Regions from separate parts of the Halobacillus sp. H74 genome, predicted to be linked through region 1. Evidence: riboswitches for the same ligand, from Rfam matches in the RefSeq annotation. Region 1 holds a riboswitch; each other region holds the start of a gene.
The links. A riboswitch is a leader RNA that binds a small molecule or an ion and turns the genes downstream of it on or off. The one in region 1 is predicted to bind cobalamin.

Region 1 (7,724 bases):
TAAAATGCAGGTGCCAATCTTAGTCAAATTGATTAAAATCTCGTCCGACTAATCTAAAATACCTTTCCGTAGAAAAAGACTACCACTTTCCTTAAAGGGTAGTCTTTTGGTGTGTTGCTTGAATTTATGGCGGACATATGAAGGATAAAGAAAAAGCGATTTCACTTATTTCCTTGCAAAAACCCCTCAACGATCTCATTAAACTTATCACTATGCTCCCAAAACATGAGGTGGCCGCCCAGGGTCTTCACTGTGGCGTTTGGAGTCAGCTTGCTTAGGTAGGCGGCAGCTGTTGCTGCCCAATGTTCCGCAACAATGAACATAGTCGGTATGGATTCGCTGCCTTTTGCTGCCTCTTCACGATAATCTGAGAAAAGCCCTGATGAAAACAAGTTGGCGGCAATATAGTACGGTGTTTTCAGTGATTGCTCCACAATCCATGCCAATTCCTCTTCTTTCAGTTCACGCTGGACCATGACTCCAGTCGCATAAGCCGAAATGAATTCCCGTTGTCCCTGTGGATGACGAAGGTAGTTCGTATAGGCTGCAGCCATGTCATCAAGTGGTCCTTCTACCCAATCCCGGTCCTGTTGAAGGGATAAAGATTTTGGAGGCATATCAATTAATACAAGGGACCTGATATCATCTGTTCCAAATTGGCGAATGTAATCCCATACGGTTAAGCATCCGAATGACCAGCCGATAAGCGTAGCATTTTTGATTTTTAATGCCTTCAGAACCTTTTGTAAATCCGTCCCGTGTGTGACATAGTCATTTCCTTGGACCGTTATGGTAGATCGGCCATGGCTTCTGGGATCCATCACAATCGTACGGTGAGTTTTTGAAAAATGGCGGACTTGCTCGGAAAAAACTTCTGTCGTAAACGTAAAACCTGAGATCAATACAATCGGATCTCCAGTTCCGATATCTTGAACAAATAATTCAACCCCTGGTTCCACTTCAATATAAGCTCCATTCGTTTTCATGGCTTACCTCCTGATTTTATAAAGTGAGATTATTTCTAAATCATATTCATGACAACTTCATTCCATTTCTTAATTATTGGAAATTAAATGAGGGGTATGGGTAATGTTCATGGTAAGTGAATAGTGTGACTAACATAAAAAAGTTAATTGGGAGCAAGGCACATCAGGGTGGTGACATTCATTCATGGTGAGTCATCCAAAAGCGGCGACTTCCCGAAATAAAGCGAAGCCCTTCCTAGCAAGCTTCGTGTGCTGATTTTCATTGTAAGTATTTCCGTATGAGTGGATTTAAAAAAAGAGAAAGGGGGGCTCCCTTCTCTTTTTGTAGTACATTATTCTAATGTGGAATACTTTCCTTAATCACTCATTTTCTTTCCCGATCTCCGGAAGAACAGTTTTGGCTACTTTTTCATCTAACTCTTCATAATCATAATATTTGATGGTTTCATAGAGTTCTTCACGCGATTGCATCTCTTCGAGTCTTTCTTTTTGCGTATCATTCTCAAATATTTCTGTGAAAACCCGTTCATAAGCTTTGGCTGCTACACGAAGGGAGGTGACAGGGTAAATCACCATGTCCATCCCGAATGAGCGGAACTCTTCTCCCGTGAAATAAGGTGTCTTTCCGAACTCGGTCATGTTTGCGAGCAAAGGCGCTTTAATAAAGGCAGAGGCGTGACGAAAATCTTCCTCACTTGTTAATGCTTCTGGAAAAATGGCGTCGGCGCCGGCTTCGACATACAGATTAGCGCGCTCGCGGGCTTTTTCCATCCCTTCAACCGATTTTGCGTCTGTACGTGCAACTATGACGAGGGTAGGGGCGACTTCTTTTATTGTACGTATTTTCTGCATCATTTCCTCTGGGTCTATCAGTTTCTTGCCGTTCAAGTGTCCGCATTTTTTCGGCAATAGCTGATCCTCAATCTGCACAGCGGCAACACCGGCTTCGACCATTTCTCTTGCAGCCCGTGCTACGTTCACCACTCCGCCATAGCCAGTATCAATATCAACGAGCAGAGGAAGGTCTGAAGCACGGATAAGTTCTTGTGCTTTTTCGGCTATTTCGTTCGAGTATATGAGCCCAAGATCGGGGAGAGCGCGACTTGCCGTGTAGGCAGCTCCGGATAAATAAATGGCTTGAAATCCGACGTCTCTTGCAATTTTAGCTGACATTCCATCGTGAGCGCCCGGGATTTTCAATATTTCCGGGCGTTGGATCAGGTCTTTGAAAACGTCTGCTCTTTCTGATTGGGTTGATTTAGGTTCAACAATCCATGACATAGATGGCCCTCCTTAAATAGCTAAGTTAAATCCTGAACATTTCCATGAATTGATTGACAGAGGTGTCTGTCAGTTCATCATAATCTTCGCACAAGTTAAGAATCTTGTTTACTTGACGGAAGGGGAAGCGTGTCTTCAAATTATTTTGGAATTTATTCAAAAGAAGGGGCAGTCCTTCATCACGCCGACGACGGTGGCCGATTGGAAACTCGATTGCTATCTTCTCCGTGCAGGTGCCGTCGTTGAAGAAGACCTGGACAGCATTGGCAATAGAACGTTTATCTGAATTAAGGTAATCTTTACTGTATTGTTCATTCTCAATGGTTTCCATTACCTCTCGTAAGCGGTCGATTTCAGGATTGCGGGCTACCTCATCTTCATAATGATCTGCATTCAAAGATCCATACAGGAGACCGATAGCTGTGATGTATTGTAAACAATGATCACGATCTGCCTGGTTGGTAAGCGGTCCTTTTTTATCGATAATTCGGATGGCTGATTCGTGGGTGGTAATGGTGACCTTCTTGATCTCATGGATTCTTCCTTTTACTTGGTCATGAAGTTCAATCGCCGCTTCTGCTGCTGTTTGGGCATGAAATTCAGCAGGGAAAGATATTTTAAATAAAATGTTTTCCATCACGTATGACCCAAATGGACGGGACAAATTCAATTCTTTCCCATCGAAAAGAACATCCTGAAATCCCCATCCAGACGCAGATAAGGCTGTCTTATATCCCATTTCTCCGTTCATTGTCATCAAAGCCAGCCTTACGCCACGGCTCGTTGCATCACCTGCAGCCCACGATTTACGTGAGCCAGTGTTCGGTGCATGACGATAGGTTCGAAGGCTCGAATTATCTATCCAGGCTTGGGAGACAGCATTGATGACATCTTCTTTATTGCCGCCTAACATAGCGGTCACTACTGCTGTGGTTGCGACCTTCACATATAGAACATGGTCGAGCCCCTCACGATTCAGGCTGTTTTCCAGGGCTAATACTCCTTGAATTTCATGAGCTTTGACGGTGTATTCGAGCACTGTATCCATTTTCAGCGGTTGTTTTCCTTCTGCTATCCTTTTTCGGCTGATGTAATCGGAAATCGCTAAAATTCCTCCCAAGTTGTCAGAAGGATGTCCCCACTCTGCAGCCAGCCATGTATCATTGTAATCGAGCCAGCGAATCATACATCCAATATTGAATGCCGCATGGATGGGGTCCAATTCGTAAGACGTACCAGGTACTCGGGAACCATTCGGAACAATGGTGCCAGGAATGATAGGCCCTAAATGCTTGGTACACTCAGGATATCGAAGGGCTAAAAAACCACAGCCTAACGTATCCATCAATACGTATTGTGCCGTCTCTAAAGCTTCATGGTTGCTGATTTTTCCATCAACGGCATATTCTGCGATTTGATCTAAAACATGATCGGTCTTCTGTCTCTCGTTTATTTTCACTTCTGTCATCTCCATCTCCACCTTTATTAAATATGTAATGATTACTTAATTGATAGCCGGGGCAAACCCGGCAGTTTACTTCTAAGGGTGCAGACCGCGGGGGCCGGTATAGAGAACTCTTGGTCTGAACAGTTTGTTGTTTGCATATTGCTCTGACACATGTGAGCACAACCCCAGTGTTCGTGCAGCAAAGAAAATAGGTGTGTACAATTCAATTGGGATACCTAACAAATAGTAGACTGGTGCGGCATAATAATCCAAGTTCGGATATAGACCTTTTTCTTGTTTCATCAGGTCTTCTCCTGCTTCGCACATTTCAAAAAGGTCTTCTCGATTTCTATCTTTAGACAGTTCACGTAGTGCCTCTTTCATCAAGGAGGCTCTGGGGTCCATCTTCTTCATGTAAACCCTGTGTCCGAAGCCCATGATTTTTTCTTTGTTTTTAAGTTTTTCATAGAGGAGGCGCCGGAACCCGTCTATCGTTTCACCTTCTATCAGCATGTGCATGACCGCCTCATTTGCTCCCCCGTGGAGGTTTCCTTTCAAAGAAGCTACTGCTCCGGTCAGTGCGCCGTATATGTCAGCATTTGTCGAAGCTATTACGCGTGCCGCAAAGGTTGAATTCGGCATTTCATGTTCACTATATACCATCAAAGATTGATCAAAACAGGCTGCTTCTGAAGGGGTCGGTTCATTACCTGTAATCATGTACAAGAAATTCGCACTATAGGGCAGCTTCTGTTTTGGTTCTATAACCGCTTCCTCTTGAAGAATGTGGTAGCTATTAGCAACGATGTTAGGGATTTTTGCTAGAAGTCTTCGTGACGTTTGGTCTATCTCGACTTCATGGCGTTCATCTAAGTTTTTCTCGTAACCTGCGAGTGCTGATATTCCTGTACGTAAGGCATCCATTGGATGTGTTTCTTTAGGTAATTTACTGAAAAGGGAAAAGAAATCCTCAGGGAGGTCATATTCTTTTTTCAAACCCTCTTCAATTGAGGAGCGTTCTTCATCATCAGGAAGCTCACCTCGTAATAAGAGCTGGATTAAATCGAGATAATGCTTGCTTTTGGTAAGTTCAATCAGTTCATATCCACGAAGGATGATTTCTTCAGCATCAACATCCAAATAAGACAACTTTGTCTCTGTTGCAATCACACCATTTAATCCGGGATTGTAAGTCGTTTGCTCATGCATATAGATCCTCCTAGTATTTTAGTAAACGCTTTCAAAAAAGTGTTCATGCTCTTGAAGGCACCGGTCGTTTTCCGGTGATTTCTTCATGGACAATGAAGAAGGCTTCCTCAAGGTTCTCAAGCTCCTGAATTCGACCTTCTTGCTTGATGATTTCTTCTTTTATTTTTTTGTAGATAGCTTCCAGTGGGCAGGGGACAGAAGAAAACAGGTGGTTCATGATATAAGATTTGAACAAATTTACGGTAAACTCAGTTGAATCCGTCAAATAAAGCACCTCTAGTCAAATGAAAATCAAGACAATAAAAAAACAACTTCCAGAGAAGTTGTTAAGTTGAGATTGCAGCTATCCAGAGAGAGGAGGGAATCATTAATCTACACACCTGTCCATACTCTCTAACTCGCACTTAACACCTCCTATCCTCGTAGGTATGGATGTTCGCTGAGACAGGCAGGTCTCCTGGCTTATGATCATCACTCCCTGGTCCCTTCCCATTCTCGTTTTTAACTAGAACAGTGGTATACCAGTTCGCTCCCAAATACAGTTGCGGGACAGCATCGGATTATCACCGATTTCCCTTTTAAGCAAATAAGCTGAATGCTTACCTGCACCTGAATCAAAAACATATTCAGTTTTGACTTTTTAAATATAACAAAGATTTAGAAAATAAACAATTTTTTCTGAAGGGTAGGATGACGATATATTTGATTTGAAAATAAGTTCCAATAATCGCGTTTTTGGGTGATATCAAGTATAACAACTTCAACAAGGAGTTGTTTTTTTATGCTAAAGAAAGTCTTTACCAAGCGAAATAAGAGGTTACTATATTTTCAATCAGCTTTTCAATTGCTCATTGAACCGTTGAGAAGCTCTTTTGAAATTGGGAAATTTCCCTTAGAGAATTGATAGAAAAGTCCCTTGTATAGTATTGACATTGAGAATCGTTTGCAATAATATAGTGACAGATGAAAATGATTCTCAATATCAAACAGGAGGGATACATATGCTGAGTACCCGATTACATAAAAAATGGGCACTTCTAATATTTGTTTTATTTATGGCAACACTTCTTTCAGCTTGCGGATCTGAAGGAGCTTCTTCAGAAAGTGATTCGGCAGAGGGAGGAAATGATTCTTCCAGTGAAGAGTCGGATACAAGAGAAATTGAACATGCAATGGGAACGACAACGATTGAGGGAACTCCAGAAAAAGTGGTGACTCTTTATCAAGGAGCAACGGATACAGCGACTGCATTTGATGTGGACCCTGTAGGAATCGTTGAATCATGGGTAGAGAAGCCAATTTATAAGTACCTTCGTGATGACCTTGAAGGAACTACGTTGGTAGGGGAAGAAACTCAACCAAATCTGGAAGAAATTGCAGCGCTTGAACCTGATGTCATTTTTGCATCAAAACTGCGTCATGAAGAAATTTATGAGAAACTAAAAAAAATAGCTCCTACTGTTGCTATTGATCAAGTCTATGAATTTAAAGAAACGGTAAATTTAATGGGCGAAACATTGAATAAAGAAGATAAAGCAGATGAAATCCTGAACGATTGGGATAAGCGTATCGAAGACTTTAATACAAAAGCTTCTGAGAAACTAGGGGATGAGTGGCCGCTTAACGTTTCCGTACTTAATTTCCGCAGTGACCATGCGCGTATCTATTTTGATAGTTTTGCTGGATCCATTCTTAGAGAGGCAGGGTTCACCAGACCAGAAAACCAACAATCGGATGAGTGGGGTATGAAATTAACGGATAAAGAAAGCATCACTGAGATGAATGCTGATGTCTTTTATATTTTCATGAGTGACGATCCTGCTATTAAAAATAATTTTGAGGAATGGACGAATCATCCACTATGGCAGAACTTAGACGCCGTGAAAAATGATGAGGTACACACGGTGGATGAAGTTACGTGGAACATGGCCGGTGGTATTCGAGCAGCTAACTTAATGCTTGATGACTTGTATGACCGGTTTGAATTAGAGAAATAAATCACAAAGATAGGAGGGGCCCTCCTATCTTTGTTTCTTTGGGGAGAAACATAATGAGCAAATTTATGAACAATCGACATATAAGATGGACAACCTTACTGGTTCTTTTGCTTCTATTTATATGTGCTTCTTTTTTCAGCATAGCTGTAGGGAAGACCTCTATCTCTCTCTCTGAGGTTTGGGACGCCTTCTTTCATTATGATCCTTCCAGTACGAATCAGGTCATTATTCGTACTTCGCGCTTAACTCGAACAGTAATCGCTATTACCATTGGTGCAAGTTTGTCTATTGCGGGGGCTCTAATGCAAGCATTGACGCGAAACCCATTAGCAGCACCTGACATATTCGGAGTCAATGCAGGCGCCCTCTTCTTCATTGTAGCTTCTGCGACATTCTTTTCTGTAGAATCTTTAAGCGGTTACATGTGGATTGGTTTCATTGGAGCGGGAGTGGCAGGGACAATCGTATATCTGCTAGGTTCAATGGGGGAGGATGGATTGTCCCCTATACGCATTGTCCTGGCAGGTGCTGCAATCAGTGCACTTTTCGTTTCATTTACTCAAGGAATGCTTGTTTTGGATGAACAACGTATGCAAAGCGTGTTATTTTGGCTGGCAGGATCTGTAGCAGGTCGAGAATTAGATCTCCTTTTACCTGTTCTTCCATTTATCTCAGGAGCAATTATCCTCTCGTTATTGATTGGAAAGCCTTTGAACATCCTTATGTCCGGTGATGATGTTGCTAAGAATCTTGGGCAAAACACCGGTATAGTGAAACTGGCAATCGGAATCACTATAGTGTTTT
Region 2 (7,724 bases), on a different contig from region 1:
TTCCTGTATAGCTTCACCTTCTTGGGAATCAGGTTCATCTGGTGGGACCGTCTCTTCCTCAACGGCCTCTTCATCATTTGGTTTTACTTCTTGTATCTTTGAAGATTCCTCTCCCTTATCAGAATGATCTTCCTCGTCCTCTAATAGAGCGGAATCCTGACCAGTATCTTCCTTTTCTTCTTCTGTTGAGGAGGATTCAGATGCAGCACGTTCATCATTAGATGATTCCTCCATTGTTGATGGGTTCATATTGCCGAAAAAAACAGGTATGAAGACAGCCATTAAAAGGACAACTGCAACTGAAGCTACTGTTGGTAATACCCATGGAGCCACTTTCCGTTTTTGTTTATTGAGTTTTGGTGAGATACTGCGGTACAAATCCTCTTTAGATTGTCGGTCCTCTACACGCGGGAGTTCTTTTAATAATGATTCAATCTCCTCTTCTTTACGCTTCTTCACGTTCGCCACCCCCTTTATCCTCTTGTCCCATAATCGTCTTCAAAGCTTTCATCGCCCGATGTTGAGTTGTTTTCACTTTACTTTCGCTCCACTCTAATATTTCAGCCGTTTCCTGAATCGACATTCCTTGTATGAACCGTAAAATGATGACACTTCTCTGATCTACAGTACACTCATCCAAAGCTCTGTACACCCGCTGGACCTCATCTTTCTGTACGGCAACTTCATCTGGTAATGTCTCATGGTCTCTGAGTTGTTCTCCTTTTTCACTCCAGTCAAAAAATTCCATGATTTTGTTACGTTTCCGTTTTTGCTTTCTGAAATGATCAATGGCTACATGTCTGGCAATGGAAAACAACCAGGTTTTTTCAGTGCTGCGGCCGCTGAATGATTCATAAGATTTTATGACTTTAATATATACATCTTGGACAAGATCTTCTGCGAGGTCACGATCTTTGACCATGTAGATAAGAAATTGAAAAAGGTCACGATGGTAATTTTCATAAAGTTCATCAAAGAACGATTTCAATGCTAGTACCTCCCGGGTCTCCTATATAGTCGTTTTATGTAAAGGAAAAGTTACACTATCTATCTTAATATGTGTAAAAGAAAAAGGGAACCTGCCTCTCCTGATGAAAAAGACTCAGTTCACCTAAAACAAGCGGGTGCTCGGTAGTTTGCTTTCTGAGAAGGCTGAGGCCGTGTCCCCTGAAAGCGAAGTATGTTGAGGCTACTGAAGAACTGCAACTTTCTTAGTTTTGCATCACAGAAAGGCCGGGCAGTACGATTTTATCGTTCAACTCGGGTTCTTTATTTCGATGAAACATTTATAAGTCAAAGAAAATCACTCTTTTTAGATAGGCAGCGTTGCTTCCACGAGGAGCGTTCGGTGGTGACGCCTGCGGGAACAGCGCGAGCCGAAGATCCACTTGGTCAAGTGATCTTCTTGACCAAGTTAGCTGAGGCCGTGCCCGCGGCAAGCATCCACCGACAAGCGATTCGTGAGAAGCAACAACAAACTTTAACAGTTCCTCTAGATTGAAAAGGGTTTTTCAGTGGCCTCAAGTATGTTGCCCGAGCGGCGTAAGCATTTATTGTTTCATAAAGAAAACCCGAACGAAATTTCGTTCGGGTTTCTAGCGGGAAAATTCTTTTGTCCCAGCCTTGTTTCCTATAAAATAATTTAAGATGCTTTTGATATCTCATTCCTTTTTAGGTAACGATAGAACAATGTGCCAAGGACCGGAGACAGAATAAATATGAATGCGGTATTGGAAATGGCATGATTGATATCCATTGGTAAGCCACTTAAATAATACGCCCAAAATGATTGTCCTGCTGCACGCATCGTCAAGGAAAGGACAACTCCATAAAAGAGACCACTGAAAAAACCAAAGATTGACAAGCCCCATACAGGAAGTCTGCCCCAATACTTACCCAGCATTCCTGCTGAAATTCCGATCAGAGCCCAAGCAACAATCTGCCAAATCGTCCAAAACCCCATGCCTAATACCATGTTGGAAACAATCGTCGTCAGTAAGGCAATCATGATTCCGGCAGCAGGTCCGAGCCAAAAGCCGGCAATGATGATAATAGCTGTGACAGGCTGGACATTCGGTATATTTGCCAGCGCCATTCTGCCTGCAACGGCAATGGATGCAAGCATGGCTATCAGTGTCAGTTTATAAGTGTTCATTCCTCATCATTCCCACGATTGGTAGTCAAAAACGATTTCGTCTCCTTCTTCAACTTCGTACTCATTCGCACCTACAGTCGCATCTTCCCCATTGATGGTATATATCCAAGCCATTTTTTCTTTGTCATCCCCTGCAATTCCTTCAATGCTGTTGATGTAACCTTCCGTCTGTTCAACCTCAAAGTTATCTTCCATCACTTCCATCAAGGTCGTACCTTCTTCTACAGTAATTTCTTCTTCAGCTAACATTTCTTCACCCTTATTTTTAGAAACATCGACTTGGAGTGTTACCTCCTGTGCCTCTTCTTGAGTAGCATTCGCTTCGTCCCCTTCTTCTTGTGCTCCACATCCTGCAAGCATTCCTACAGCCAATACGAACGCCAATAACATCGAATAAAGTTTATTCATTTACTACCTCTCCCTTTTACTATTACGTTTCATCGCTTTGATTAGAAAAGAGATCAGACAACCAACGTCAAGTATGTATAGAAAACGAATACCGAATCCTCTCATATGTCCAACAAAAAAAGCTCGCCCTTAATAATAAAGGACAAGCTTAAGACAAACCAGATAGGTTACATAGAACGTTTTTCTAATACCGATCGGTTGTCTCAAATGCTCAATCCCCGAAGCTTTGAAACAATGGATCAGGCAGGTCTACTGACTTGTGTCTCTTTCTACTCAGGACCCTTCCCATGCGAATGCACAGTGGATATTCCTTTTCGTCTACACTTACAGTTGCGAGGACAGTTCTGGTATTCCACCAGATTCCCTATTAGGTCTATTACAGACACCTGATTCCTCTTCATATGAAGTTCCAATCATAGAATACATGATGAGTCATAATTTAGCAACTTATTCAATTATCATTCCCTTTAGGAATACGGAAGGAAAATGTCGTACCTTCCCCTAATTTACTGTGCACACTGATCGTGCCGCCATGCGCTTCAACAATATTTTTCGCAATCGCCAGGCCAAGCCCAGTGCCTTTTTTATAATTCTTGTTCTCTCTCTTCCTGGATTTATCCGCTTTGTAAAAACGTTCAAAAACAAAAGGAAGATCTTCTTCAGCGATTCCTAATCCTGAGTCGCGGACCGAAGCCGTCCATTCTTCCATACCATCCTCGATTGCTACCCGGACCTCCCCTTCACTATCGGTATGGCGGATCGCATTATCTATTAAATTCGTGAACACTTGTTCAATCCGGTCTGGATCAAAAGACAAGTGATGTAATGAATCCTCCACTGACGATTTCAGCACGATGTTCTTGTCATTGGCAAGACCCTGGAACTTACGGATGATCCTCTGCATATAAGGACTAATCTCAGTTGATTCTATTGACAATTGGATATGACCAGCTTCCATCCGAGCCAAATCCAGCAGTTCATTGACCAACCGTCCGATACGGAGTGATTCGTCGTGAATGATTTGAGCTAGTTCGTTTTTATCCTCTTTACTCTCCGCTATGTCATCTACAATCGCTTCACTATAGCCCTGAAGCATTGAAATCGGTGTACGCAATTCATGAGATACATTAGCAATGAAATCTTTGCGCAATTTATTCAAACGTCTTTCCTCTGTCATATCCCTTAACACTGCAACAGCGCCACGAACTTTATGTTTATCATATAAAGGTGTCATGATAATCACCCATGAACGACCTTGGAGGGCTACTTCTGTCATTGATTCATGTTCTTCAGATATGACACTATTGAACAGCTCTCTTAATGGTTCTGGTAATGGAATCCGTTCTGGAACCGATGATACACCATTTTTTTCGAACTCATAAGCTTCCAAGTACTGCTGTGCAGGAGGGTTTGAAATCAGGACATCTCCTTGTCGATTCAGGGTAATGACTCCATCCGCCATCGACCTTAAAATCCCTGATAATTGCTCTTTTTCCTGATTCAAAGCGTTAATGTGGAATTTTAATTCTCTTCCCATTCTGTTGAAAGCCATGGCAAGTTCCCCGATTTCATCATGGGTGCGAATAGGGATTTTCGTGTTGAATTCCCCTTTTGCTAAATCTAATGCCCCTTCCCGCATCTTAATCAATGGGGCAGTTATCCTTGTCGAAAGGAAAAAAGCAAAAATGGTCGTCAAAATAATCGCGATACCGGCACCTAAAAAGATGATTTTCGTTGTTTGTTCAGATGTTTCTTCTATCGTGTCCAAAGACTGGTAGACGAACACGGCTCCATCTTTATTGTTTAAAGGGGTGCCGACCACCATGACACCAGTCGCATTTGTACCCATATCCGCGATTTTCTTCACGTCATCGCCTTCTTCCAACACTGACGACAGTTCTGCATCGTTTTTGAACCAATTATAATCAACCATCGGCAGGTTGGACGATTCACTCTCCGCTACGATGACATCATCCGTCCCTCGGACGATGATCGCCCTGCTGGCAGGGTCTTTGACCATGGCAGTTGTTGATAATAATAAGTCCTGCTCGCCTTCGTATCGATCGACGACGTCGGATATTTTATCAGCCGTTTGCAATAAATGTTTTTCTGCTTCAAGAATATGATAGTTTTGGAAAAATTCTAGTAACAGGATAGTCAATATGAATAAGACGAAGCATACCAAGAGAAGAATGGTAAACCAAAGCTTACCGACAACACTACGCCAGAACATCAATCACCACTTACCTCGAATTTATAGCCGATTCCCCATACAGTCACAATCATTCCTGCTGCTTCTGCAGAGACTTTACTCAATTTCTCTCTTAGTCTTTTCACATGGGTATCGACTGTCCTCAAATCACCAAAAAACTCATACTGCCACACTTCTTTCAACAGTTGTTCACGGTCAAAAACTTTATCCGGTGTTTGAGCCATGTAATTCAATAGCTCATATTCCTTCGGTGTCAAAGCGACTTCTCCTCCGTCTGCTGTCACCCGGTGGGCATCGTTATCAATCGTCATATGAGGAAATACAAGGACGTTTCGAGCTGATGTATCCGTTTCTAAAAACTTCGTAGTAGAAGACCTTCTTAAAAGAGCTTTGACTCTTAATACAACTTCTCTTGGACTGAAAGGTTTAACAATATAATCATCTGTACCCACTTCAAATCCTTGGACCCTGTTCGCTTCTTCGCCTTTAGCTGTGAGCATGATGACAGGTGTCGCTTTCTTTTCACGCAATTCTTTACAAACTTCTATGCCATCCTTACCTGGGAGCATCAAATCAAGTAAGATGACGTCGTAATCACTATGAATCGCTTTTTTCAACGCCTCTTCCCCATCTTCAGCCTCATCGATCGTGTAACCTTCTCTTTCTAAGTACATCCGGATCAACCGGCGAATGCGTTCCTCATCATCAACAACCAGCACTCTTGCTTCTTGTTCCATTGCTACCTACCTCCATACAACTGAGATTATTGTTCTGCCTATACAAAAGGGCAGGAAAGAGCCCTTAGCCCCCGCCTGCCTTTGAAATAGGTTACGCATAAGAATGTAATCCAGAAATGATTAAATTAACGGCAATCAAGTTGAACATAATGATTCCGAATCCACCCACAGCTAACCAAGCTGACTTCATACCTTGCCAGCCTCTTGATAAACGCAAGTGCAGATAAGCGGCATAAAAGAAGAATGTGATCAGTGCCCATACTTCCTTAGGATCCCAACCCCAGAAGCGGTCCCAGGCTTGTTGTGCCCAAATCATTGCAAAGATGAGAGCACCGAGTGTGAAGACAGGAAATCCGATGGCTACCGCGCGATATGAGACTTCGTCTACAAGCTCCGGATTCACTTTTTTCAACAACGGCTGGATGGCTGCAGCGACGCGCTTGCGTAAGATCAAACGGATGGCCCAATAAAGAACCAACCCACCCAAGATCGCCCATAAGAAGGTGTTCAACTTCTTAGCTGCATCCTGGCCACGCATCCATTCAGGGGCCTGGAATAATGGAGACATCGAATTTTCGGTCATCAATTCTCCGTTATAGGGTCCTGCAATGGCAGGCATCTCATAAGTGACTTCACTTGCTTCCCCTTCAATCGGTGCTTGAAAAGTCGCTTCATAATCAAGAGCACTGAAAGTAGAAGATAAAATAATGAAGGCTACCGTTGTAGCTATGACATAAATCACAAACTCAAGCCAAACCGTATGTTTGGAGCGCTTCGTTTGATCAACTTGATGGATTAAGAAAATCAGTCCTGCCACAAAACTTACTGATAAAATCCCTTGTCCCAGGGAAGCGGTTGTGACATGGATATACAACCAATGGGACTGAAGAGATGGTACGAGCGGCGAAATTTCTGTCGGGAACATGCTTGCAAAAGCGATCAACAGTACGGCAATCGGCAAGGCGAAAAGACCTAACAAATCCACCCGATAAATGAAGTAGAGTACGATAAACGCAAATACAAGCATCATCCCGAAGAATGTTGTATATTCAAACAGATTACTTACCGGTGCATGTCCACTAGCCACCCACCGTGTAAAGAAATACCCCACTTGTGAGAGGAAACCGATAACCGTGAGGGTAATCCCGATATTTCCTGCTACTTTACTTTTTCCTTTCTTCTTATCACGAATCGTGCCACCGAAGAAGAAGGTCGCAATTAAATAGATGAAAAAAGCAGCATAGAGCAAGTTGCTACTAATGGTCGTCATATCTCCCATTTTTCATCCTCCTGACATTATGATTTCATTTCATATTGATCTATAGGTGATTCTATGTTGGTTCCATCGAGCGCTTTATCTATATCCATTCTTAAAGCGTACCAGTTTTTGTTGGTATGGCCGGCAATCCAAACACCATTTTCACGTGGCTGCAACCATATACGGCGGTGGTTCCAATACATACCAATAATCACCCCGAACATAAAGATTGCTCCACCTACTGAAATAATACCTAACGTATGGTCTTTTTTCACTGTCAGACCTGTCACATCTCTTACATCAAAGTTGACCAGTCCAAGCTTGTATTGGTTGTCTTCACTTGCTGCGATATTCGCTCCAATGCCCAGAAAGCTGGTTTCAGGTTCTGATTCACCCGGCGGAAAGACGTTAAAGACGAAAGCAGGATTCCGCGGATATTTGGATACCGAAACCGGCTCTCCTTCATCCATCTCGTACTCCGGGAAATAGTTCGCAACCTCTACACGATACCCACTTTCAAGCTCATAAGAAGCTCTAGGGTTTGAAAGGTCGACAGTGAATTCGCCATAAGTTGTATCTTCATCACCCTTGTCATGAATCTTGAAGGTCATTTCATTGAATTCATTCAATTGGTAACTTGCCTGGTACAAAGCAAACTCTTCGAACTTCAAAGGATTATTCATAGTCGATGTGCCCTCTTTAATCTCTTCAAGTTCAGGCTCAGCTCCAGTCACGCCCTGGTTCTTGCGTTCATAAATGACAGCATCTGTACGGAAAGTTTTTGGAATGGCACCCGCTTGGTTCTCAAGCGCTTCCTTGAATTTCGCATCTTCCGGATTATCTTTATCATAGGTCTCCAAAGTGAAAGATTTATTTTCTATATAATACTCTCCTTCAGTACCGCTGATCAAAGCTGTTTCTCCTTCGCGGACCCAAATGAATTCATCCACGTAA
Region 3 (7,724 bases), 140 kb from region 1:
CTATACAGGCTGGCCAGATTCAAGTCGTGGAAAATCGCAATGACTGTCAGGCCTCCTTGAATGGACATCTCCTTTAACGCGTCTAACATGTTTTTTTGATAACTGAAATCCAAATGATTGGTCGGCTCGTCCAATAACAGGATTTGAGGCTGTTGGGCCAGCGCCTGGGCCAGGAATACTCGCTGTCGTTCCCCGCCACTCAAAGATAGCAGTAATTTATTACGAAATCGCTTTATACCTGTTTGCTCCATCACTTTATCTACAATGTTGTAATCCTCAACCTTCCACTGTTTAAATAGCCCTTTCTGATAAGGGTACCGCCCCATTAATACCGTCTGCTCGACACTGAAGGAAAAGGATAGTTGATGATGTTGTGGGAGGACGGCCATTTCCCTGGCCATTTCCTTAGACGTCAAAGCATCTGCCGCACGTCCATCAATGAGAATTTCCCCACGTACTTTAGAAAGAGTTTGATTTAAAGCTTTTAAAAGAGTTGTTTTCCCGCTCCCATTAGGACCGATGATGCCCAATACTTCTCCTTTTTGAACCAAAAAGGAAACATCGCGTAAAATATCTTTTTCATAGCCCGCGTAAAGATGATTGACCTCAATCATTCCGATTGTCCTCCTCTCCGTCGTCTAACTAAAATGATGGCAAACATCGGGGCTCCAATTAAGGCTGTCACAACTCCTATCGGCATTTCCGATGGAGATATGATCGTACGAGCAAATAGATCAGCCAAGATTAAAAAGGTACTGCCGTTTAAGATACAAAGCGGAATCAAATGACGATGGTCACTTCCGAAAAGTTTCCGACAAATATGAGGAATAACTAGTCCGACAAATCCTATTGTTCCGGAAACAGCGACTGCTGCCCCTGTTAAAATCGATGCACCGATTAAAACCATATACTTCTGACGTTCTACATTGACACCTAACTGCTTGGCGCGTTCTTCTCCAAATGTCATTGCATTCAATTCTTGCCCTGTTACCATCAGAAGAAGGACTCCCACCACGAAGAATGGAAGCATCAGATAAACATAGTCCCATCCGCGCATTCCCACACTTCCTAAAAGCCAGTTCACAATTTGCCTGAGCTCTTCTCCCGTCAGTGAAATCATTAACGAGATCAGTGACCCTAAGAAGGAACTGAAGATGATCCCGGTTAAAATAATCGACGTCATTGACATGGAACGGTCGACTAATCTAGTAAAGCTGACGACAAGAACAATCGTTGCTATCGCAGCTAAAATGCTTACAGCCGGCAAGGTAAATCCGCCTGCAAAGGGAAGAGTGATTCCTAAAAACAGCACAGCCACAGCTCCGACTGAGGCACCAGAAGAAACTCCCAGTGTATAAGGATCAGCTAGTGGGTTTTTCAACAGTCCTTGAAAGGCTGCACCTGCTATGGCCAATGCCCCGCCAACAAGCACAGCCAGAATCACTCTAGGCAGTCGGATTTTAAGAATGATCGCTTTCTGCATGTCATCGATGCCTTCTGTGATATGTAAAAAAGGAAGCAATTGTTCACCTATAATGCGAGCAATAACCTCAAATGAGATCGATACGCTTCCTATCGATGTTCCTAGAAAAATACAAAACACTAAAACTAATAAGCTAGCACTATATTGAAACGATTTATTCACTGAAAACTTCCGGATAGATAGCTTCTCCAAGTTCCCTTACCCCTTTAACTAAACGAGGCCCCGGACGTGTGACTAGATCCGAATGGACATCATAGACCTGCTCTTTTTCAACAGCTGGAACAGAACCCCATCCATCACGACTCAACACCTTTTCCTTTGGGTTCTCTGTATAATAGCCATACGTTGTAATAATAACTTCTGGCTGTAATTCAACAATCGCCTCGTTATTCATTTTGAACCAACCTTCTTGGTCACCGACTACGTTATCCGCGTTGATGGCTTGAAGCATTTCATTTAGGAACGTTCCTTTTCCGCCACTATAGATTTCAGGGGCTGGTGCCACTTCGATAAATACGTTCTTCTTGTCTTCTTCAGCTATTCCGCTGGCCTTCTCTTTGATCACTTCTAAGTCTTCTTTCATTCCAGTCACGATTTCTTCAGCTTTGTCAGAGGTTCCAGTAATACTCCCTATTGTTTGTATACTCTCGTACACTGCATCAAAAGACGTCGCATCCTGGACAACGAACACCTTCACTCCAGTATTACGAAGCTGCTTTAAAGCTTGTTCCGAGTTATGCGCACCTGATGCATGAGCCAACACTAAATCAGGTTTTAACGAGAGAATCTTCTCCACATTTAAATCCTGCCCGCCAATCTTCTCCTTTTCCGTCACCTCATCGGGGTAATTCGCAAAATCACTTACCCCGACTACTTCTTCAGCCAGTCCTAATGTGAAAAGAATCTCCCCATTACTCGGTATGGTGCTGATAATTTTCTCAGGTTCTTCCTTAAACGTCACTTCATGATCCAATGCATCTGTTACGGTTAACGGATAAGATGTATCTGTTTCTTCTCCGCTATTTGTCTGTTCTTCTTTTTTTTCATGAGAGTTATCACTCGTCGAGCTTGCTTCTTCATTCCCCCCAGAGGCACAGCCGGCTAATAATCCTATAACCAGAAATAAGGGTAATAATTTCTTCCAAATTCGGTTCAAATTTAACTCCTCCTTTTGTCTTTTGCACACAAAAAAACACATCTTTTGATAAAAAGATGTGCACTATCAGGAACTCAATACATACAAAGGGGCTCCTAATTTTCTCGACACACCTCCCTATCCGCGTAGGTTAAATTGGTGTAAAAAGCAGGTAGGTCTCCTGACTCCAGATTATCGCTTCCTTGCCCCTTCCCATGCTTGATAAGCAAAGTGGACCAGCAAAGTTACTCCCTGTCACAGTGGCGGGACCGTGTTGGATTTGCACCAACTTCCCTTTTAAGCCATTGAAATAATAAAACGGCGCCTACTTTTCCAATATGTAATTACTTTTTCATTGTAAACGATATTGACCGAAATTGCTCACTTTTCAACTAAATGGGGAAAGGTTACACCTTAATAAAAGTATGCACCTCTATTTCCTGTAGTGTGTTCTAAAAAGTGTAATGAACAAAAAAAGGAAGATAGAATATCCATAAAAAAGACTCCCTTAAGATTGATTATCTTAAGGGAGTCTTTTAGCTGTTCTAGAGAAAAATCCAGTCAAAACCTTTTGTAAGGTTATAAAACCTTTTCATATCAGGGGTTGGGCGTTATCACATCATGCCGCCCATTCACTCGCCTAGTTAAAAGGACAATATGAAGTTGCGAAGAACCTTGTTATAGCAAGTTTACCCTTAGCGAATAAATTTATTAAACACAATAAGGTTTAATACTTTATGAACAGTATCCAGTCAAAATCCAGTAAGTAATCAGTCTGGAAATGCGAAGGAAATGATCCTTAGACTTGAAGAGTAATAAAGTGTTTATTTACTTAGAAAACCGGAAGATTCCGGGTAAGCTAAGATAGAATCTATAAATCGGCACCGAGTTTGAAAATTGAATTTAATCTAGATTCTTTCTATAAGAATTAAACCGAAAACTTAAACGATATATCCTCTATCTCATTCAACCTAATTCCTCAATTGATGGAATAGCAGAAATAGCACCTAACCTTTTGCAAACCAGTGCACCAACCTTATTACTAAAGGCAGTCATGCTCTTAATTTTTTGATAATCATTAAACAATTCCCGGGGCTCTTTTTCTAGGGAAAGCTGATAAAGGAACGCTCCTACAAATGCATCTCCAGCGCCTGTCGAATCAAGAGAATTAATCTCAATACTCGGAACTATTCCATTATTTGTTCTATTAGATATGAATGTTCCTTTTTCACCCAAGGTGACTGCAACTAAATCGGCTCCTAGTTGATGAAGTTCTGTTACTCCGTCTTGTATATTTTCTTTAGCAGTCAGCAATCTTAGTTCTTCCTCACTTACTTTGACGAAATGTGCACAAGAGATAGCTTTTCTTGCAAGTGTAACAAACTCTAATTCTCTTCCCCTCCAAAGATCTGGTCGATAATTTGGATCAAAAGAGATGATATGGTGCTCATCATTATAATCTCTCATAAGTTTAAAGTATGTTGATTTAAGAGGTTCTTCTAATAAAGCCGTAGCTGAACCAAAGTGGAGGATTCCTGCATTTTTAAATTGCTCTAGATCAATCTCTTCTTCTGTCAAAAACCTATCTGCACCACGATTGAATACAAAGTCTCTTTCTCCATCTTCTTTGAGAGCAACAAAAGCTAGTGTTGTTTGGTTTGTCTCATCCATTTGGACCATTGAGGTATGGACATTTGAATCTTCAAGAGATTCTTTTAAAAAATGACCAAATGGGTCATTTCCGACTTTCCCACAGAATATCGACTCGCCACCCATTTTCGAAATAGTGGCACAAACATTTGCAGGTGCTCCTCCCGCTCTCTTTTTATAACTAACACCATCCACTAAGTCTACACCAACATCATCACAAATAAAGTCAACCAGCAGCTCTCCTATACAAATAATTGAAGTACTTGATGACATTTAACCTCTTCCCCCTTTTCATCCCCCTATAGATTTAATTGTGATTCCAAATACTTTTTAGTTTCCACACATTTATTAATGGGATTTCTATTGATTCTTCACTGCCGATTAATTTGATATTAGTACTTGAAGGATCTGGATAAATTCTTGCTGACATTACTAACTCACCACCATTTAAAAATAATTCAACCGACGAGTGATCTATAAATATACGCAATGAAACTGTCTCCTGTTCTCTTAAAGAGAAGTTCGCATAACGCACTCCAGAAACTCCTTCACCTGATTTTGATCGATCTAACGTAATCAATTGATTGTATGCGTCTAATTTAATAATTGTTTGTTCATCTATTTCCTCTGAAGTACGTACAGCAATTGCAAACTCACACTCTTCACGAAACTTCAGCATCATCTCGACCTCTAAACTTTCCCCTCCGACTGGTAAGATGTGACCATTAGACCATTCTAAATGGTGAGCTCCCCAATGATTCTCACGAAGTTTCTCCAATTCACTTACAGGAGACATAATCAGTTGATTATCAGAGGATAGTGATAATACTCTTGGAACTGTCATGGACCCTGCCCATCCTTCTTTTATTGTAGGAATAGGAGATTCCCACATGTCCATCCATCCCAACATAAGACGCCTATCCATACTGTCACTGAAAGTTTGAGCTGCATAAAAGTCGAACCCTAAATCCAATTCTTGAAATGATTCGGGATGAAATTGCCCGGTATCATAATCTAAGTCGCCAACAAAGTAAACGGTGTTCTGATGATTTTGGTATCTATATCCTTCCTCTTCTATTCCAATGGGAGAAAGCATTAATATATGTTTTTCCCCAAGTGGGAACACGTCCGGACATTCCCACATGCTCCCCTGGTTTCCGTTCCTTTCAAGCATCACTCCAACGTAATCCCAGCTCACTAAATCCAGAGAACGATATAGTACCACTTTCCCTACATTCCCTTTCCTTGTTCCGACGACCATATACCATTCATCTTTGTGCTTCCAAACTTTCGGATCTCGGAAGTGGGCAGACCCCTCTTTAGGAAAAGAATCAATGACTGGATTATGTTTGCTTTTTTCAAAGTTCACACCATCAGTACTTACCGCTAAACATTGTACCTGTTTAACTGATTCTAACTCAGGATCCACTTCTTTATGTCCTGTATAAAAAAGACTCAATGTTCCTTGATTATCTACCGCGCTCCCAGACCAGCACCCATCTTTTTCATACTCTTCTTCTGGAATCAATGCATGAGGTAAGTGTTCCCAATGAATGAGGTCCTTACTTCTCACATGCCCCCAATGCATCAGTCCAGGAGAAGTTTTGTTCGGTTCATGTTGAAAGAATACGTGGTATTCATTATTCCAATATACAAGACCATTTGGATCATTCATCCAGTTTTGCTGGGGCGTGATATGATATGACTGTCTATACTTAGTATTTCGTTTTATATTTGTGTTGGTTTTGTTCATGTAATTTTCACACGACCTTTCCTTAGCTTTTAAGATTATTTGGATCCTGTCATAGAAATTCCTCTTATATAATATTTTTGCAAGAAAAGGAAACCTACCAAAATTGGAATTGTACTGACTGTATTAGCAGCAAGTATGTTCCCCCACTCCGTCCCAGCTAAGGAAGAATAATTGGCAATTGCCACTTGAATTAGCTGTTTAGCGTCATCATTTAACACTATTAACGGCCAGAAGTAAGAGTCCCAATTCGCTAAGAACGTAATAATTCCAAGTGTAATCATGGCTGGTACAGCTGAAGGTAGTATAATACTCCAGTAGATTCGAAACCATGAAGCACCATCAATTCTAGCAGCTTCTATCATATCTTTTGGAATCTCAGAGAAGAATTGTCTGAGCAAGAATATCCCAAATACATTTACAAGAGAGGGGAAAATTAATGCTCGATAGTCGTTGATCCAACCTAAGTCACTCATTAACAAATAGTTGGGAACCAACGTAACCTCTCCGGGGATAATTAAAGCAGACATGAAACAAATAAAAATAACATTTTTAAATGGGAAATCTAATTTTGCAAATGCAAACGCTGCCATAGAATTAAAAAATACGACTAAGACAGTAACAATAACCGCTACAAACAATGTGTTCCAAATATACATAAAGATTGGATTCTTCTCATCTGTGATTACATCGATGTAGTTTTGCAATGTCCAGTCCACAGGAATGAAGAGATTCAGATTTAAGCTAGTTGCATACTTAAATATTTCCTCATTGGGCCTGAACGAACCTAATACCATCCAAATGATTGGCATTAAGGCTATCAATGCAATCACAATCATTAACAAGTACTTTAGTGTTTTCCTTAAATTCTTCATTTGTCCCCCCCCTTAGTAGTCCACGTCTGATCTGAATAATCTCATCTGGAATAGTGAAATAACTAAAACTATGGCAAATAATATGAAAGCTGCCGCAGATCCGTAGCCCATATTCATTTGTTCGAACGCTGTACGGAATATATATACAACAGTCGTTTCGGTTGCTCCAGAAGGCCCTCCGCCTGTCAGAACATAGACAAGTGCTGCTAATTTAATAGCATCAATCGTCGTAATGATAGCAACAAATGCGATAGTTCTTTTTAACAATGGAAGTGTTATCAAAAAGAATTGACGTATCGGTCCCGCTCCATCCACTTTCGCAGCTTCATAAAATGTCATTGGAATGTTATTCAACCCTGCAAGGAAGATGATCATAAAAAAGCCGGCCGATTTCCAAATACCGAGAATAATAACACCGTTCATTGCTACATCTGGGTCAGACAAAAAGTTTATAGTTGGTAAATGAAGAGCCTCCAGCATCGTGTTAAGTAAACCAAAGTCTTTACTATAAATTAGCTGGAAAACAGTTGCTGCTACAGCAGTAGAAATGATAACTGGGATAAAGAATATCGTTCGAAAAACTGCATTAACAGGTGAATTCTTTTGAATAAGCAGTGCTAAACCTAACGAAATAGCACCTTGAACTGGCACAACAATAGCAGCAAAGTAAAAGGAGTGTCTCAAACTCGCCAAAAATTCAGGATCTTGCAATAAATTTTTATAATTATCTAAACCAATTAATTCCTTATTTGAACTTATTAAGTTATACTCCTGAAAACTGATGATAAACGCTTGAATCATTGGATATAACATAAAAATAATCAATAATAT

Region 2: another riboswitch for cobalamin. It lies ahead of ACTWPX_RS05360 (DUF4430 domain-containing protein); the one in region 1 lies ahead of ACTWPX_RS07400 (hypothetical protein).
Region 3: another riboswitch for cobalamin. It lies ahead of ACTWPX_RS06750 (helical backbone metal receptor); the one in region 1 lies ahead of ACTWPX_RS07400 (hypothetical protein).

What each region holds. Positions count from the first base shown of each region.
Region 1 covers NZ_JBQQCI010000003.1:188,780-196,503, forward strand. Annotated here, with positions in the region: gene ACTWPX_RS07375 (NAD(P)/FAD-dependent oxidoreductase) at 1-3, shown strand, start outside; gene ACTWPX_RS07380 (alpha/beta fold hydrolase) at 162-986, opposite strand; gene prpB (methylisocitrate lyase) at 1,347-2,267, opposite strand; gene ACTWPX_RS07390 (bifunctional 2-methylcitrate dehydratase/aconitate hydratase) at 2,293-3,735, opposite strand; gene mmgD (citrate synthase) at 3,808-4,923, opposite strand; gene ACTWPX_RS07400 (hypothetical protein) at 4,967-5,188, opposite strand; cobalamin riboswitch at 5,354-5,551, opposite strand; gene ACTWPX_RS07405 (ABC transporter substrate-binding protein) at 5,925-6,920, shown strand; gene ACTWPX_RS07410 (FecCD family ABC transporter permease) at 6,974-7,724, shown strand, end outside.
Region 2 covers NZ_JBQQCI010000002.1:414,076-421,799, forward strand. Annotated here, with positions in the region: gene ACTWPX_RS05340 (hypothetical protein) at 1-459, opposite strand, end outside; gene sigX (RNA polymerase sigma factor SigX) at 446-988, opposite strand; gene ACTWPX_RS05350 (hypothetical protein) at 1,349-1,501, shown strand; gene ACTWPX_RS05355 (ECF transporter S component) at 1,643-2,155, opposite strand; gene ACTWPX_RS05360 (DUF4430 domain-containing protein) at 2,162-2,563, opposite strand; cobalamin riboswitch at 2,789-2,968, opposite strand; gene ACTWPX_RS05365 (ATP-binding protein) at 3,015-4,796, opposite strand; gene ACTWPX_RS05370 (response regulator transcription factor) at 4,796-5,512, opposite strand; gene ccsB (c-type cytochrome biogenesis protein CcsB) at 5,604-6,791, opposite strand; gene resB (cytochrome c biogenesis protein ResB) at 6,809-7,724, opposite strand, start outside.
Region 3 covers NZ_JBQQCI010000003.1:48,169-55,892, reverse strand. Annotated here, with positions in the region: gene ACTWPX_RS06760 (adenosylcobinamide amidohydrolase) at 1-614, opposite strand, end outside; gene ACTWPX_RS06755 (FecCD family ABC transporter permease) at 611-1,675, opposite strand; gene ACTWPX_RS06750 (helical backbone metal receptor) at 1,638-2,639, opposite strand; cobalamin riboswitch at 2,773-2,962, opposite strand; gene ACTWPX_RS06745 (carbohydrate kinase family protein) at 3,585-4,541, opposite strand; gene ACTWPX_RS06740 (glycoside hydrolase family 32 protein) at 4,576-6,021, opposite strand; gene ACTWPX_RS06735 (carbohydrate ABC transporter permease) at 6,057-6,893, opposite strand; gene ACTWPX_RS06730 (carbohydrate ABC transporter permease) at 6,906-7,724, opposite strand, start outside.